3 regions of the Pseudoduganella sp. genome follow, and region 2 is predicted to be linked to each of the others. Evidence: predicted binding sites of a transcription regulator. Region 2 holds the regulator's gene; each other region holds the start of a gene.

Region 1 (4,845 bases), on a different contig from region 2:
GCGAGGTGATCGCGCGCGAGGAGGTCTTGGGCATGGTCATGCCGCAGGCCGCCACGATCGGCACCACCAGCAACGTGGTGCGGTTGCCCGGCAAGCCGCCCACGCAGTGCTTGTCCACCACCACCGGCGCCGGCCACGCCATGCGCTGCCCGGCCGCCGCCATGGCGCGCGTCAGGGCGATGGTTTCGGCCAGGTCGAGCCGGTTGCCGGAGCAGGCCGTGATGAAGCTGGCCAGGTGGATGTCGGGATAGCGCCCGCCGGCGATATCGGCCACGATGCACTGCGCCGCCGCGTCGTCCAGTGGGCGGCCGTGGATCTTGCCGCGCACCGCCGCGAACGAGGCCAGCGGCGCGGCATGGCGCACCGTCACCGGCGCACCGCTGCCAGCCCCCAGGGCCTCCCAGGCTGCTTCCGACAGGCCAACCTCCTGCCCCTCGAGCAGCGCGCCGTCGACCACGTTCAGCGTGGCCGCCACCACCTGCGACCCGCACTGCAGCTCGAGGCGCGACTGCGCCGCGAAGCCTTCCGCCTTGCACACCGCGCCGTCGCGCCGCAGGTAGGCCACCGGCTGCTGGTAAGTATCGATGCCCAGGCGGCGCGCCTTCAATACATAAGCCATTTCCTCTCCTTCATTGCAACTCCGGCGCGCGGCGACAGCAATCGCGCCCCTGCCGCTTGGCCGCATACATGGCGGCGTCGCTGCGCCTTAACAGTTCCTCCGGCAGCAGCGCGTCGTCCGGATACAGCGCCAGGCCGATGCTGGCCGAGACGCGCGCCACGGCGCCGCCCTCCAGCACGATCGGCGCGCGCACCGCGTGCAGCGCGCGCTCGATGACTTCCTCCGCTTCCGCCACCGCGCCCAGGCCCGTCAGCAGCAGCACGAACTCGTCGCCGCCCAGGCGCGCCACCGTATCGTTGGCGCGCACCACCTGCTGCAGGCGCCCCGCCACCTCCACCAGCACCGCATCGCCCGCCGCATGCCCCAGCGTGTCGTTGACCGCCTTGAAGCCGTCCAGGTCGATCATGCACACCGCCACCAGCGCGCCGCCGCGCGCGGCAAACGCCAGCGCCTGCAGCAGGCGGTCGCGCATCAGGCGCCGGTTCGGCAGGCGGGTCAGCGGGTCGATGAAGGCCAGCTGCTCCACCGCTTCCTGGCGCAGGCACTCCTCGGTGATGTCGGTAAACAAGCCCAGGTAGTGCAGCACCTCGCCGTCGTCGCCGCGCACCGCGCTGAGCGAGACATGCGCCGCGAACAGGCTGCCGTCGCGCCGCTTGTCCCAGATCTTGCCATCCCACTGGCCGCTGGCCAGCAGGCGGCCCCACATCGCTCTGTAGAATTCCGCATCCTGCCGCCCGGACTGCATGATGCGCGGGTGCTGGCCCAGCAGCTCGCGGCGCGCATAGCCGCTCATTGCCAGAAAGGCGCGGTTGGCCTCCACGATGCGCATGTCGCGCCCGACGATCAGGATGCCCTCCGCCGTGGCCTCGAACACGCTGGCCATCAGGCGCTGGCGCGCCCTGGCCTCGCGCCGCTGCCGGCGCAGCAGCCGCGCCAGGCGGTGCAGCGAACGTTGTAGCGGGCCGGGCACGGCATCCCCTAATCCAGTACCACTTCTTCCAGATACTCGGGGACGCGGCACGGCCATTGCAGCCGTTCGCCGATACGGCGCCGCAGCGCGTCGGCCGCCGCCGGCTCGCCGTGCGTGACGAAACACTGGCGCGGCGCGGCCGGCGCCCGTGCCAGCCAGTCCATGATCTCGTCAGCGTCGGCGTGCGCCGACAGGTTGCCGATCATCTCGATGCGCGCCCGCACCGGATAATACTCGCCATGGATCTTGACCGAGGTCTCGCCCGCCAGCAGGCGCGCGCCGCGCGTGCCGGCCGCCTGGAAGCCGGCGAACAGGATGGTGTTGCGCGCATCGCCGGCAAAGGCCTTCAGGTGGTGCAGCACGCGGCCGCCGGTCGCCATGCCGCTGGCGGCGATGATCACCATCGGCGTCTGGCGCCGGTTCAGCGCCATCGACTCCTCCACGCTGTTGACGATGTGCGCCACATGCCCCAGCGCGCGGCAGGCCTGCTCGTCGAGCCGGTGCTGGCCGTGGTGCTTCATATACAGGCGCGTCGCGTCCACCGCCATCGGGCTGTTCAGGTAAACCGGCAAGGCGGCCGGGATGGCGCCGGCGCGCTTCAGCTGGCCGATTTCGTGCAGCAGTTCCTGCGCCCGGCCCACGGCAAAGGACGGTATCACCGTCACGCCGCCGCGCGCCGCCGTCTTGCTGATGATGTCGGCCAGGCGCGCGCGCGGGTCGGACGCCTCGTGGCAGCGGTCGCCGTAGGTCGACTCCACCACCAGGTAGTCGAACGCGCCCAGCGCCGTCGGCGGCCGCATGATCGGGTCGTTGGGCCGCCCGACGTCGCCGGAGAACAGGATGCGCCGCCCCTCGCACTCAAGCGAGACCGACGCCGCGCCCAGGATATGGCCGGCCAGCTGCAGGCGCGCCGTCATGCCCGGCGCAAGTGCGAACTCGTGGCCGACCGGCACCGCCACCAGGTGTTCCAGCGCGCGCAGCGCATCGGCCTCGGAATACAAGGGCAAGGCCGGCTTGTGCTTGGAGTAGTTGTGGCGGTTGGCATACAGCGCCTCCTCCTCCAGCAGGCGGCCGCTGTCGGGCAGCAGGATGTGGCACAGGTCGCGCGTGGCCTCGGTGCAGTACACCTTGCCGCGGAAGCCGGCGCTGACCAGCACCGGCAAGAAGCCGCTGTGGTCCAGGTGCGCATGCGTCAGCACCACGCTGCGGATGGCCGCCGGCAGCACCGGGAAGGCATCCCAGTTGCGCAGGCGCAGCTGCTTGTAGCCCTGGAACAGGCCACAGTCGACCAGCACCTGCTGGTCGCCGTGGCGCAGCAGGTATTTGGACCCGGTAACGGTGCCAGTGGCGCCGAGGAACTTTAACGTGAGCATATTTGCAGCATATCCAAGCGGCCGCGCAAAATGTTTGATCCAGATCAAGGAGTCCGTAGTCAAAATGCGTCAATGCACTAATCACAACAACGTGTAGAATCAGGGCCTTTGATTACAACCTGAGCAGGACGCCATACATGACAGAACTGAAACGGGGCCTGAAAAGCCGCCATATCCAGCTGATCGCGCTGGGCGGCGCCATTGGTACCGGCCTATTCCTGGGCATAGCGCAAACCATCAAGATGGCCGGCCCGTCCGTGCTGCTGGGCTATGCGGTGGCCGGCTTCATCGCCTTCCTCATCATGCGCCAGCTGGGCGAGATGGTGGTGGATGAACCGGTGGCAGGCTCCTTCAGCTACTTCGCCAACAAATACTGCGGCCACATGGCCGGCTTCATGTCGGGCTGGAACTACTGGGTGCTGTATGTGCTGGTCAGCATGGCCGAGCTGACCGCCGTCAGCAAATACATGGAATTCTGGCTGCCCGACCTGCCGCACTGGGTCAGCGCCCTCGCCTTCTTCCTCGCCATCAACGCCATCAGCCTGGCCAATGTGCGCGCCTTCGGCGAAATGGAATTCTGGTTCGCCATCATCAAAGTGGTGGCGGTGGTCGGCATGATCGTGTTCGGCGTTTACCTGCTGGCCTCCGGCAATGCCGGGCCGGAAGCGAGCGTGGCCAACCTGTGGCAGCACGGCGGCTTCTTCCCCAACGGCGCCAGCGGGCTGGTGATGGCCATGGCCGTCATCATGTTCTCCTACGGCGGCCTGGAACTGATCGGCATTACCGCCGCCGAAGCCGACAACCCGTCCGAGACCATCCCCAAGGCCACCAACCAAGCCATCTACCGCATCCTGATCTTCTATGTCGGCGCGCTGGGCGTACTGCTCTCGCTCTACCCGTGGCAAAAGGTGGCCGACGGCGGCAGCCCGTTCGTCATGATCTTCCACGCGCTGGACGCCAAGTTCGTCGCGCACGCCCTGAACGTGGTGGTGCTGACGGCCGCCCTGTCCGTATATAACAGCGGCGTCTACTCGAACAGCCGCATGCTGTACGGCATGGCGCAGCAGGGCAATGCACCGAAGGCCCTGCTGGCGGTCAACCAGCGCGGCGTGCCCCTGGTCGCCCTCGGCGTGTCGGCCCTGGCCACCGGCAGCTGCGTGCTGCTGAACTACTTCATGCCGGGCCAGGTATTCGGCCTGCTGATGGGCCTGGTGGTTTCCTCGCTGGTGATCAACTGGGGCATGATCAGCTGGATCCACCTTCGCTTCCGCGCCCAGAAGCGCGCCGAAGGCAAAGAGACCGGCTTCAAGAGCTGGGGCTACCCATTCACCAACTACCTGTGCCTGGCCTTCCTGGCCGGCATCCTGGTCATCATGTACCTGACGGAAGGCCTGCGCCTGTCGGTCTACCTGATCCCGGTCTGGCTGCTGGTCTTGTTCATCGGCTACCGCTTCCGCGGCGCCCCGGCGCATGGCTAAAGCCGTACTGCTGACCATCCACGGCATGGGCGAGCAGCCGCTCGACTATGCCGACGGCATGAAACGCGCGCTGCGCCAGCACATGGGCGCCGACTATGCCGGCCTCGACGTGCACAGCGTCTATTACCAGCACCTGCTCAAGCCCAACGAGCAGGATGTCTGGCGCCGCGTGCACACGCGCGCCACGGTGCGCTACGAGCAGCTGCGCAAGTTCATCCTGTTCGGCTTTGCCGACGCCGCCGGCCTGGAAAACCGCAAGGAAGACGACGACTCCGTCTACGAGCAGGCGCAGACCGAAATCGCACGCGCCCTGCTCGCCATCCACGCCAGCCACGGCCCCGCCACCCCGATCGTGCTGCTGGCCCACTCGCTGGGCTGCCAGGTCATGTCCAGCTTCATCTACGA
Region 2 (4,845 bases):
GGCGTCGGCCTGGCGTTGGTGAAGAAGATTGTGGAAATGTACCAGGGCAGGGTGTGGCTGGAGTCCGAACTGGGCCAGGGCACGACCTTCTACTTCACCCTGCCGAAGAAGAAAGAGAGCTGATGAACAACACGAGCAAGCCAATCCTGCTGGTCGAGGACGACCAGGTCGATGTGATGACCATCCTGCGCGCGCTGAAGGAAGTCCATGTCAGCAACCGCGTGGTGGCGATGGAAAACGGGGAAGCCGCGCTGGAGTACCTGCGCGAACCGGGCAGCGAGCAGCCCTGCATCATCCTGCTGGACCTGAATATGCCGATCATGAACGGCATCGAGTTCCTGCAGAACGTCAAGCAGGACCCGGTGCTGCGCCGCATACCCGTGATCGTGCTGACCACCTCCGAAGAGCAGCAGGACAAGATGCGCAGCTTCGACCTGGGCGTGGCCGGCTACATGACCAAGCCCGTGGATTACCGCCAGTTCGTGGAAGTGGTGCGCTCCATTAATCTGTACTGGACCATCAGCGAGCTGCCATGAGCCAGTTGCAGGCCAACCTGGTGCGCGTGCTGATAGTGGAAGACGATATCGTCGACCGCATCGCCTGCCGCCGCGCGTTTGCGCAGGCGCCCGGTTTCGAGTGCGAGCTGCTGGAAGCGGAAAGCGGCCAGGATGGCCTGGATATCGCCTTGCGCGAAAAGCCGGACTGCATCCTGCTCGATTACCACCTGCCGGACCTGACCGGCCTGGAGTTCCTGGCCCGCCTGGCGGCCGACCAGGGTGAAGCGCAGCCCACCATCCCGGTCATGATGCTGACCGGCGCCGACAGCGCCACCGTGGCGGCGGAAGCCATGCGCCGCGGCGCGCGCGACTACCTGGTGAAGGACAGCGACGGCCGCTACCTGGACTTCCTGGCCGGCGCCATCGACCGCCTGCTGCGCGAGCAGCGCCTGATCGAGGAAAAACTGCAGGCCGAACGCGTGCTGCGCCAATCGCAGAAGGAGCTGCGCGAGCTGGCGGCCTACCAGGAAAAGCTGAAGGAACATGAGCGCACCCGCATCGCGCAGGAGATCCACGACGAACTGGGCGGCCTGCTGACCGGCATCAAGGCTTACATTTCGGTGGCCATCGAGCGCGGCGGCGAGCAATCGGACCCGCTGCTGCAGGATGCCGCCAAGCTGGCGCAGGACGCCATCGAGACCGTGCGCCGCGTGATCACCGACCTGCGGCCCAGCGTGCTGGACCAACTGGGCATCTGGCCTGCGCTGGAATGGTATTCCGAACAGGTGGCCCAGCGCAGCGGCTTGCGCTGCAGCTGCCATATCACGCCCGACGCGGCGGCACTGGAGCTGGACGCCGAGCGCAGCACCATGCTGTTCCGCGTGGCGCAGGAGGCGCTGACCAATGTGGTGCGCCACGCCGAAGCCAGCGAGGCGCGCGTGCTGGTCGACCGGGATGGCGACAACGTCGTGCTGCGGGTGGAGGATGACGGCAAGGGCATCGAAAGCGCCGGCCTGTCCGACCGCGAATCGTGGGGCCTGTTCGGCATGCACGAACGCACGCGCCGCTTTGCCGGCGAACTGACAATCAGCGGCAAGGCCGGGCAGGGCACCACCCTGCAACTGCGCCTGCCATTGGAGGATAAGAATGGGTGACAAGATCACCGTACTGCTGGTCGATGACCACGCCATCGCGCGCAACGGCGTGCGCCTGATGCTGGGCACCGCGCCCGACATCAGCGTGGAAGGGGAAGCCGGCAACGCCGTGGAAGCGATGGCGCGGGTGGCGGAGCGCAGTTTCGACGTGGCGCTGGTCGATATCAAAATGCCGGGCAAGAACGGCCTGGACCTGCTGAAAACCCTGCGCAGCGAATGCCCGCGCATGGCGGTGCTGGTGCTGAGCACCTATTCGGAGGAGATTTACGCCGTGCGCGCGCTCAAGCTGGGCGCGTCCGGCTACCTGACCAAGGACGCCCCGACGCCAACCCTGGTGGAAGCGGTGCGCAAGGCGGCGGCCGGCGGCAAGCACGTGAGCCCGGCGTTACTTGAAAAACTGGCAACCCTGGTGGGCGGCGGCCCGAGCGGCGACCACGAGGAGCTGTCCAACCGCGAGCTGGAAGTGTTCAAGCTGATCGCCCAGGGCGAGCCGCTGGTGCAGATCGGGGAGAAACTGCACCTCAGTCCTAATACAGTGACAACATACCGTAGCCGCATCCTCGAGAAAATGGGCATGTCCAGCAATGCAGAGCTGACCCGCTATGCCCTGGAGCACGGACTCATCTGAACCGGGTGTAGGGGAACCACTACAGCAACTACACAGGAAGCTTGATACCGGGAAATGGTTCCGGGCGCGATACTGTCTCCATCGAAAACAAGGAGCAGCATCATGAGCCCGGTCATCCCAATCACCCCTGCAAACGCCACCAAGAATTGCGCACCAGTCGCACCCAAATGCTCGCTGTGCAGCTTTAACCGCCTGTGCCTGCCGCAGGGCCTGGCTGAGGATGACGTGGCCCGCCTGGACCAGATCATTGCGCGCCGCCGCCGCGTGGCCCGCGACGAACCGCTGTACCAGACTGGCGACAGCTTCCACAGCCTGTATGCGGTGCGCTTCGGCCATTTCAAGACCGTGCAGGTGAACCAGCGCGGCGAACAGACCATCGGCGGCTTCCACATGGCCGGCGACCTGCTGGGCATGGAAGCGATCGGCGCCGGCCAGCATTCCTGCAATGCGGTCGCCCTGGAAGACAGCGAGGTCTGTGAAATCCCGTTCAACCGCCTGCAGGAGCTGGTGATGCAGATTCCCGGCCTGCTGCAGCAGTTCCACCGCACCATGAGCCGCGAAATCCAGCGCGAACAGTCGGTGATGCTGTTCCTGAGCCATATGCGCGCCGAGCAGCGCCTGGCCCTGTTCCTGCTGAACCTGGCTGGCCGCTACGCCCAGCGCGGCTATTCGTCGACCAGCTTCCAGCTGCGCATGTCGCGTGAAGACATTGGCGGCTACCTGGGCCTGACGGTGGAAAGCGTGAGCCGCCAGCTGGCTCGCCTGCGCCAGGATGGCTCGATCGTGCTGCAGAACCGCGACCTGCGCATTCTCGACCGCGCCAAGCTCGAGGCGATGTCCTCCGGCGGCATGGCGCAAGAACTCGCGGTTGCATAATCCGCGCGTACAAGTTTCTCACCTGTAGGGGGTGTATGGGGCAGCTTCGGCTGCCCCCTTTTTATTCCAGGCGGCTGGCGGCGATTGCCAGGGCCAGGTCCATGGTGTTGATATGTGCTGCGAACCAGTCCGGCAGCGAATGCACGATCTGGCGTGCGCCGGCCTCGTCGCCCGCTGCCAGCAGGCAAAGCGCATGGTCGAGGGAGGCGAGCAGGCCGTCGTGGGCCGCGCGGTGGGTGGCGGCCAGCGGATACTGGATGGTCGCCATCAGCCGGTTCTCCTCCGCCAGGTCTTCGGCCAGTTCGGCCGCCAGCTGGTGGCAAGCGGCGTCGAAAGCGGGGCGCGCCAGGGATTGCATCGACTCCAGCAGGTCAAAGACGATGCGGTGCGACTGGTCCATCACGGGGATGCCGAGTGCCAGGTCGGGGCCGAAAACGATAGAATCCATGCACACCACCACTTTATGTAATGGAGCTATTGTGCTTGGCGGCAACATCGTCCGCCCATGACCCAGATCAAATTTGCCCTGCAACGGGCGCGCCCGTGCTACATGAAGCGGTCGAGGATCTTCTTGCTGTGCTTGTCGAGCGCGAACTGGTCGCGGATCAAGAAGTGGATGCCGTGGCTGTCGGAGACCAGTAGCGAGACGCTGCCAATGCGGCGGATATCTTCCTCCCCGCGCAGCACGAAGCTGGTCTCGCCGCGGTCGGTGGCCACGGTCCAGGTGGACGGACAGGCATAGCTGCCCACATCAATGATGCGGGTGATCTCGGGCATGAATTCGCGCCCGGCCAGCTCTTCCCGCACGATGTCGGCCATCTCCGGCGGCAGGTCGGAAATCCGATCCAGCCATGCCACTTCCTTGCCGTCGGTGTTCACCAGCGACAGGCCTTCTTCCGGGGCCTGGATGGGGAAGGCGCGCACCGGCGAGACGTTTTCGTGCCGCACGCCGTTGGCGTCGACCAGGTTCAGTTTGCCGAAGCTGTCGCGGCTCAGTTGGAAATCAATTGTCATCTTCGCGGCTCTTTGCTTTGTCATCCAGGTCGGTGTCGACGTTACGTGCTTGTGCCTGGTACAGGCGGTAATAGGCGCCTTCCTTGGCCATCAGCTCCTCGTGCGGGCCTTCTTCCACCACTTTGCCGCGGTCCATCACGACCAGGCGGTTGGCGCGCTGCAGGGTGGACAGGCGGTGCGCGATGGCGATCGTGGTGCGGCCGGCCACCAGGTTGTCGAGCGCTTTCTGGATTTCCTTTTCGGTTTCGGAGTCGACCGAGGCGGTGGCTTCGTCGAGGATCAGGATGCGCGGGTCGATCAGCAGGGCGCGTGCAATCGAGATGCGCTGGCGCTCTCCGCCGGACAGGCCCTGGCCGCGCTCGCCCACCATCGAGTCGTAGCCCTGCGGCAGGCGCAGGATGAAGTCGTGGGCGTGGGCGGCGCGCGCCGCTTTCATGATCTCTTCGCGCGTGGCGTTCGGCTTGCCGTAGGCGATGTTCTCGGCGATGGTGCCGAAGAACAGGAACGGCTCCTGCAGCACCAGGCCGATGTTGCGGCGGTAGTCGGAGACGGCGAAATTGCGGATGTCCTGGCCATCCAGCAGGATGGCGCCTTCGGCCACGTCGTAGAAGCGGCAGATCAGGTTGACGAGGGTGGATTTGCCGGAGCCGGAGTGGCCCACCAGGCCGATCATCTC
Region 3 (4,845 bases), on a different contig from region 2:
AGCCGCGCGCCGCCGTGGTGCGGGCGCGCACGGGCAGGGTCAGGTAGAAGCCGACAAAGCTGTCCACCACCCAGATCATGGCGATCACGCCCATCAGCCAGATGCCCCAGCGGTCGATGCCCCACATCTCGGGGATGTGCAGCGAATAGTGCAGGCGGTAGAGGAAGGAGACGAAGGTCTCTTTCGTGATGGGCCAGACAGCGCCCCATTCCCGCTTGCCCAGTTCCGCCCCGCTGACCGGATCGACGAAGACCTGGTTGAAGCCCGGTTCGGCCAGGCGGCCGGTGGTCGGGTCCACCTTGGGCGAGACGCCGAAGTGCAGGGTCTCGCCCTGCCCTGCGTGCAAGGGGATGAAGGACACGCTGATGTGCGGATAGCGCTGTTCGACCGCGCGCGCCAGTGCCAGCGACGATTGCGGCTGGCCCGGCGTCTTCGCCTCCATCAGGTGCGGATTGAGCACGTCATCCAGTTCGTGGTCCCACGAAATGACGGCGCCGGTCAGGCCGCTGACGAAGAGGAAGGCCGCGGTGGTCAGGCCGAGATAGCGGTGTACAAGGGTCCAGAATGCACGCATGGCAGGCTCCCGTCAGAAGCGGTACTTCAGGCTGGCCGAGATGCTGCGCGGCGCGCCGTAGGTAATGGCGCCGTAGGCGGCGAACATGCCGAAGTGCTGCTTGTCGAACAGGTTGTTGAGGTTGACCTGGGCCGACAGCTGTTTCGAAATGTCGTAGCGCGCCATCAGGTTCACCAGCGCGAAGGATTCCTGCTCGATGCGGCCGTTGGTGTTGGCTGGCGCGGATGGATCGATGGTGTAGCTGCGGCCTTCCCAGTTCACACCGCCGCCCACGGTCAGGGCATCCATGCGATAGGTGGTGAACACGCGGAACAGCTTGCGCGGATAGACGGTGTTGATCTCCCTGCCGTCCGCTTCCTTGCCGCTGAACTGCGAGTAGCCGGCGGTGGCGTTCCAGTTGCGCGCCAGTTCGCCGGAGACTTCGAGTTCGAAGCCGTCGGTCTTGGCGCCTTTGGCTGCGCGGTAGTAGGCCTCCGGCGCCAGTGGACCGTCACCGTCGCGGTCAATCGTGTCGACTTCCTGCGCCAGGTTGTCCTGCTTGATCTTGAATACTGCGAACGATGCGTTCAGGCGGCCGTCGAAAAACTCGCCTTTGACGCCGGCTTCCGTGCTCTTGCCGACGATCGGGTCCAGCAGCGCGCCTGCCTTGTCGTGCCGGTTCTGCGGCTGGAAGATGTCGGTATGGCTGGCGTAGGCCGAAAAGTTCTCGTTGATGTCGTAGACCAGGCCCGCGTACGGCGTCAGCTCGCGCTCATACTTCATGCGGTATGGCGCGACCCACGCGCCGGTGCCGGTTTTGTCGTAGTTGGTGACACGTGCGCCGACAATCGCTTTCAGCGGGTCGCTGAGGGAGAAGCGCGCCACGCCGTACAAGGCGTCCTGCGTGGTGACGCTGGCTTCGTAGAAGGACAGCGGGCCCCATCTCGGTTCGGGGTACTTGCTGCCGTCCCAGTGATTGAAGTCGCCGACGGCCGGGTAGCTGCTGCCATAGTCGGCGGCCCGGCTCTGGGAGTGGAACTTCTGCCTGGAGTGCGCATAGCCGAAGGCTGCTTCGTGCTTGCGGCCAGCCAGCTCGAACGGCCCGCTGGCGTGCAGGCTGAAGTCGTTCTGCCTGGTGCTGACCTTGTAGGAACCGGCAAAGGCGTTCATGCCCAGGCCGGTGACACGGTCCGGCACTCCGGACAGGTAAAGCAGCGCGGAATCGGCCTTGCGGTCGCCATGCGAGAAGCTGGCGCGCAGCTTCCAGCCATTCTCAAAGCCATGCTCCAGGTTGGCGAAGGTGTTCTCGTACTCGGTCTCCCAGCGCGTCCAGTCAGCCGACGACGTTTTGGAAACGTCCCAGCCAGGTGTGCTGCCGTCGGTGTACCAGGCCGGCAGGCCGCCCCACATCGGGCCTTTCGGATCGTTTTTCTGTTTGCTGATGCCGGCCGACAGTACGGTGCGCGGCGCCAGGTCGGCTTCCACCGTGGCGTAGTAGGTGTTGCTCTTGTTCTGCAGCAGGTCGGTCCAGCTGTCGCTGCGCTGGAGCTCGCCCACCACGCGGCCACGCACGCTGCCGGACGCATTCAGCGCGGTCGATACGTCGACCATGGCGCGCCGCTCGTTCCAGCGGCCGATTCCGATTTCGGCGGAGCCGGCCAGGTCCTTGCTGGTGGCGCGCTTGCGCACCAGGTTGATGGCGGCGGAGGGATTGCCGGCACCGGTCATCAGGCCGGTGGCGCCGCGCACGACTTCCACGCGCTCGTACAGGGCCAGGCTGCCGATCACCTCACCCGAACTCCAGGCCTGTTCCCAGGTGGTCGGGACACCGTCGATCTGCAGGTTGTCGATATCGAAGCCGCGCGCGGTGAAGCCGGCGCGGTGGGTTTCGTACTGGTTGACCGAGACGCCGGTGACGTTGTTGACCACGTCGGTCACGGTTTGCAGGCCCTGGTCTTCAATGCGCTGCCGGGTGAAGACGGAGACCGACTGCGGCGTGTCGCGCAGCGCGATGCTGAGCGGCGTGGCCGTGCGGCCCTTGTCCACCGTGTAGGAAGTTTCGTCCAACTTCTGCGCCGTCACCTCGACCTGCGGCAGCACCACGCTGTCCTCCGCGAGCGCGGCCAAAGGGAATGCCACCGCCAGCAGGGCGGCCATTTGTTTCATCTTCATCAGTACCTCAACCAGTAAATCATTCTTGCTTTTATGACTAGCTGGCGTTCCGCGTACAGATGGCTGGCTCCCGTTTCTAAACCCATAGATGATAACGATTCTCATTCAAATGTCAAATCGACCGCGCTTGATCCAGGTCATGCACAGGCTTTGCGTACCGGCCTAGACTTTTTGGTAATCCTTTATTCCAAACCACAGCGGGAGGCAGCCATGACTTACAAGACAATCGTCGTCCACGTGAACGGATCGGCCGATACGGCGCGCCGCGTGCGCCTTGGCGCGCAGATCGCCGCCATGTTCCGGGGCCGCCTGGTGGGCGCGGCAATGACCGGTGTTTCGCGCTACCTGACCATGGATTACGCCACCTCCATGGGCGTCAGCATGGCCGCCGAATGCATGGACGAAGCGCGCAGGCAGGCCCGCTCCGCCCTGCAGGAGTTCGAACGGCAATGCGCCGCGCTGGATGTGGCGTCCTGCGAGGCACGCCTGGTGGATGACCAGGCAGCCGATGGCCTGGTCCTGCAGTCGCGTTACGCCGACCTGCTGGTGGTGGGCCAGGCCAATCCCGATGAGCCGATGGCGCCGCTGGCGGAGGAGACGCCCGAGTTCCTCGCCACAAACAGTGCGCGCCCGGTGCTGGTGGTACCCTATGCCGGCCACTTCGAGGCACCGTTCCGCCGCGTGCTGGTGGCGTGGGATGGCAGCATGGAAGCGACGCGCGCCGTCACTGCCGCGCTGCCGCTGATGCAGGCCGCCGGCAAAGTGTCGCTGGTGGTGTTCAACGCCGGGCGCGCGCCCGAGGTGCATGGCGGCGAACCGGGGGCCGATATGGCGCTCTACCTGGCGCGCCACGGCATCGAAGTCGAGGTGTCATCGCAAGTGACGGACATCGAGATCGGCTCCGCCCTGCTGTCGTACGCGGCCGATGTCGACGCCGACCTGCTGGTAATGGGCTGCTACAGCCATAGCCGCTTCCGCGAGATCATGCTGGGCGGCGCCACGCGCACGATACTGCAAAGCATGACCTTGCCGGTGCTCATGGCGCACTAGGGCTATACTGGTTCGCATGCCGAACCCATTTGCCCAAGTCGCCGCCGCGTGGCTGGCGCACCCTGTGGAGTTGGCCCGGGCGTGGCACGAGCTGGCCACCGTCGCCTGGGCCACAGCCACGCCCGCGCCCGTCGCCGAGGCGGCGGAAGGCGACGACCGCTTTGTCGACGACGCCTGGCGCGCCAATCCCTTCTTCCATGCACTGATGCAGCAGTACCTGGGCCTGACGCGTACGCTGGAGCGGCAGGTCTACGACACGCCCGGCGTCGACGAGCGCGACGCGCGCAGCGCCGCCTTCTGGCTGCGCCACTGGTGCAATGCTGTGGCGCCGAGCAACTTCCTGTTCACCAATCCGCAAGCCTTGCGGCGCGCCTTCGACAGCGGCGGCGCCAGCCTGCGCGCCGGCTTCCAGGAGTATCTGCGCGACCTGCTGGCGGGCGACCTGCGCATGGTGGACCGCGCGCGCTTCGAGCTGGGGCGCGACCTGGCCGCCACCCCGGGCCGCGTCGTCATGCGCAACCCGGTCATGGAGCTGATCCAGTACACGCCGGTGTGCGGCCGCGTGCATGCCATGCCCCTGGTGCTGGTGCCGCCCTGGATCAACAAGTACTACATCCTCGACCTGACCGCGCAGCAAAGCATGGTGCGCTACCTGGTCGGGCAAGGCTTCGATGTGTTCGTGATCAGCTGGAAGAATCCTGGCTCGGACCAGGCTGGCATGTCCTTCGAGGACCATCTGTTTGACGGCATCCTGGCCGCGATCGAGGCTGCGCGCACGATTGCCGGCGTGCCGCAGGTGCATGCGGTCGGCTACTGCATCGGCGGCACCGCCCTGGCGGCGCTGATGGCGTGGTTGAACCGGCGCTATCCGCAGGCGCAGGACATTCCGGTCGCGCACTGGTCCCTGCTCGCCACCCTGACCGATTTCTCCAAGCCGGGCGACATCGCCAGCTTTATCAGCGACGACAGCGTGGCGCTGCTGGAAGGCCTGATGGCGCGCCAGGGTTTCCTCGATGCGCAGCAGATCGGCTGGAGCTTCCGCATGCTGCGCCCCAATACCCAGGTCTGGC

What was found. The regulator FNR, encoded in region 2, switches genes on or off when oxygen is low (the NO sensors DNR and NnrR bind a similar motif). The targets are predictions, from matches to a motif close to TTGATNNNNATCAA.
Region 1: a site for FNR is predicted at 2,997-3,010, ahead of ACE3TQ_RS14140 (MBL fold metallo-hydrolase RNA specificity domain-containing protein). Genes of this name have one in related genera too.
Region 3: a site for FNR is predicted at 2,853-2,866, ahead of ACE3TQ_RS04460 (universal stress protein). Genes of this name have one in related genera too.

Annotation. Positions count from the first base shown of each region.
Region 1 is NZ_JAYSCO010000026.1:65,323-70,167, forward strand. It holds gene ACE3TQ_RS14130 (thymidine phosphorylase family protein) at 1-619, opposite strand, end outside; gene ACE3TQ_RS14135 (diguanylate cyclase domain-containing protein) at 630-1,589, opposite strand; gene ACE3TQ_RS14140 (MBL fold metallo-hydrolase RNA specificity domain-containing protein) at 1,598-2,962, opposite strand; gene ACE3TQ_RS14145 (amino acid permease) at 3,100-4,440, shown strand; gene ACE3TQ_RS14150 (hypothetical protein) at 4,433-4,845, shown strand, end outside.
Region 2 is NZ_JAYSCO010000008.1:52,726-57,570, reverse strand. It holds gene ACE3TQ_RS05900 (PAS domain S-box protein) at 1-123, shown strand, start outside; gene ACE3TQ_RS05895 (response regulator) at 123-536, shown strand; gene ACE3TQ_RS05890 (response regulator) at 533-1,651, shown strand; gene ACE3TQ_RS05885 (response regulator) at 1,644-2,279, shown strand; gene fnr (fumarate/nitrate reduction transcriptional regulator Fnr) at 2,382-3,155, shown strand; gene ACE3TQ_RS05875 (bacteriohemerythrin) at 3,217-3,603, opposite strand; gene ACE3TQ_RS05870 (DUF1854 domain-containing protein) at 3,702-4,169, opposite strand; gene ACE3TQ_RS05865 (ABC transporter ATP-binding protein) at 4,159-4,845, opposite strand, start outside.
Region 3 is NZ_JAYSCO010000006.1:38,910-43,754, reverse strand. It holds gene ACE3TQ_RS04470 (PepSY-associated TM helix domain-containing protein) at 1-574, opposite strand, end outside; gene ACE3TQ_RS04465 (TonB-dependent siderophore receptor) at 587-2,725, opposite strand; gene ACE3TQ_RS04460 (universal stress protein) at 2,936-3,775, shown strand; gene ACE3TQ_RS04455 (PHA/PHB synthase family protein) at 3,792-4,845, shown strand, end outside.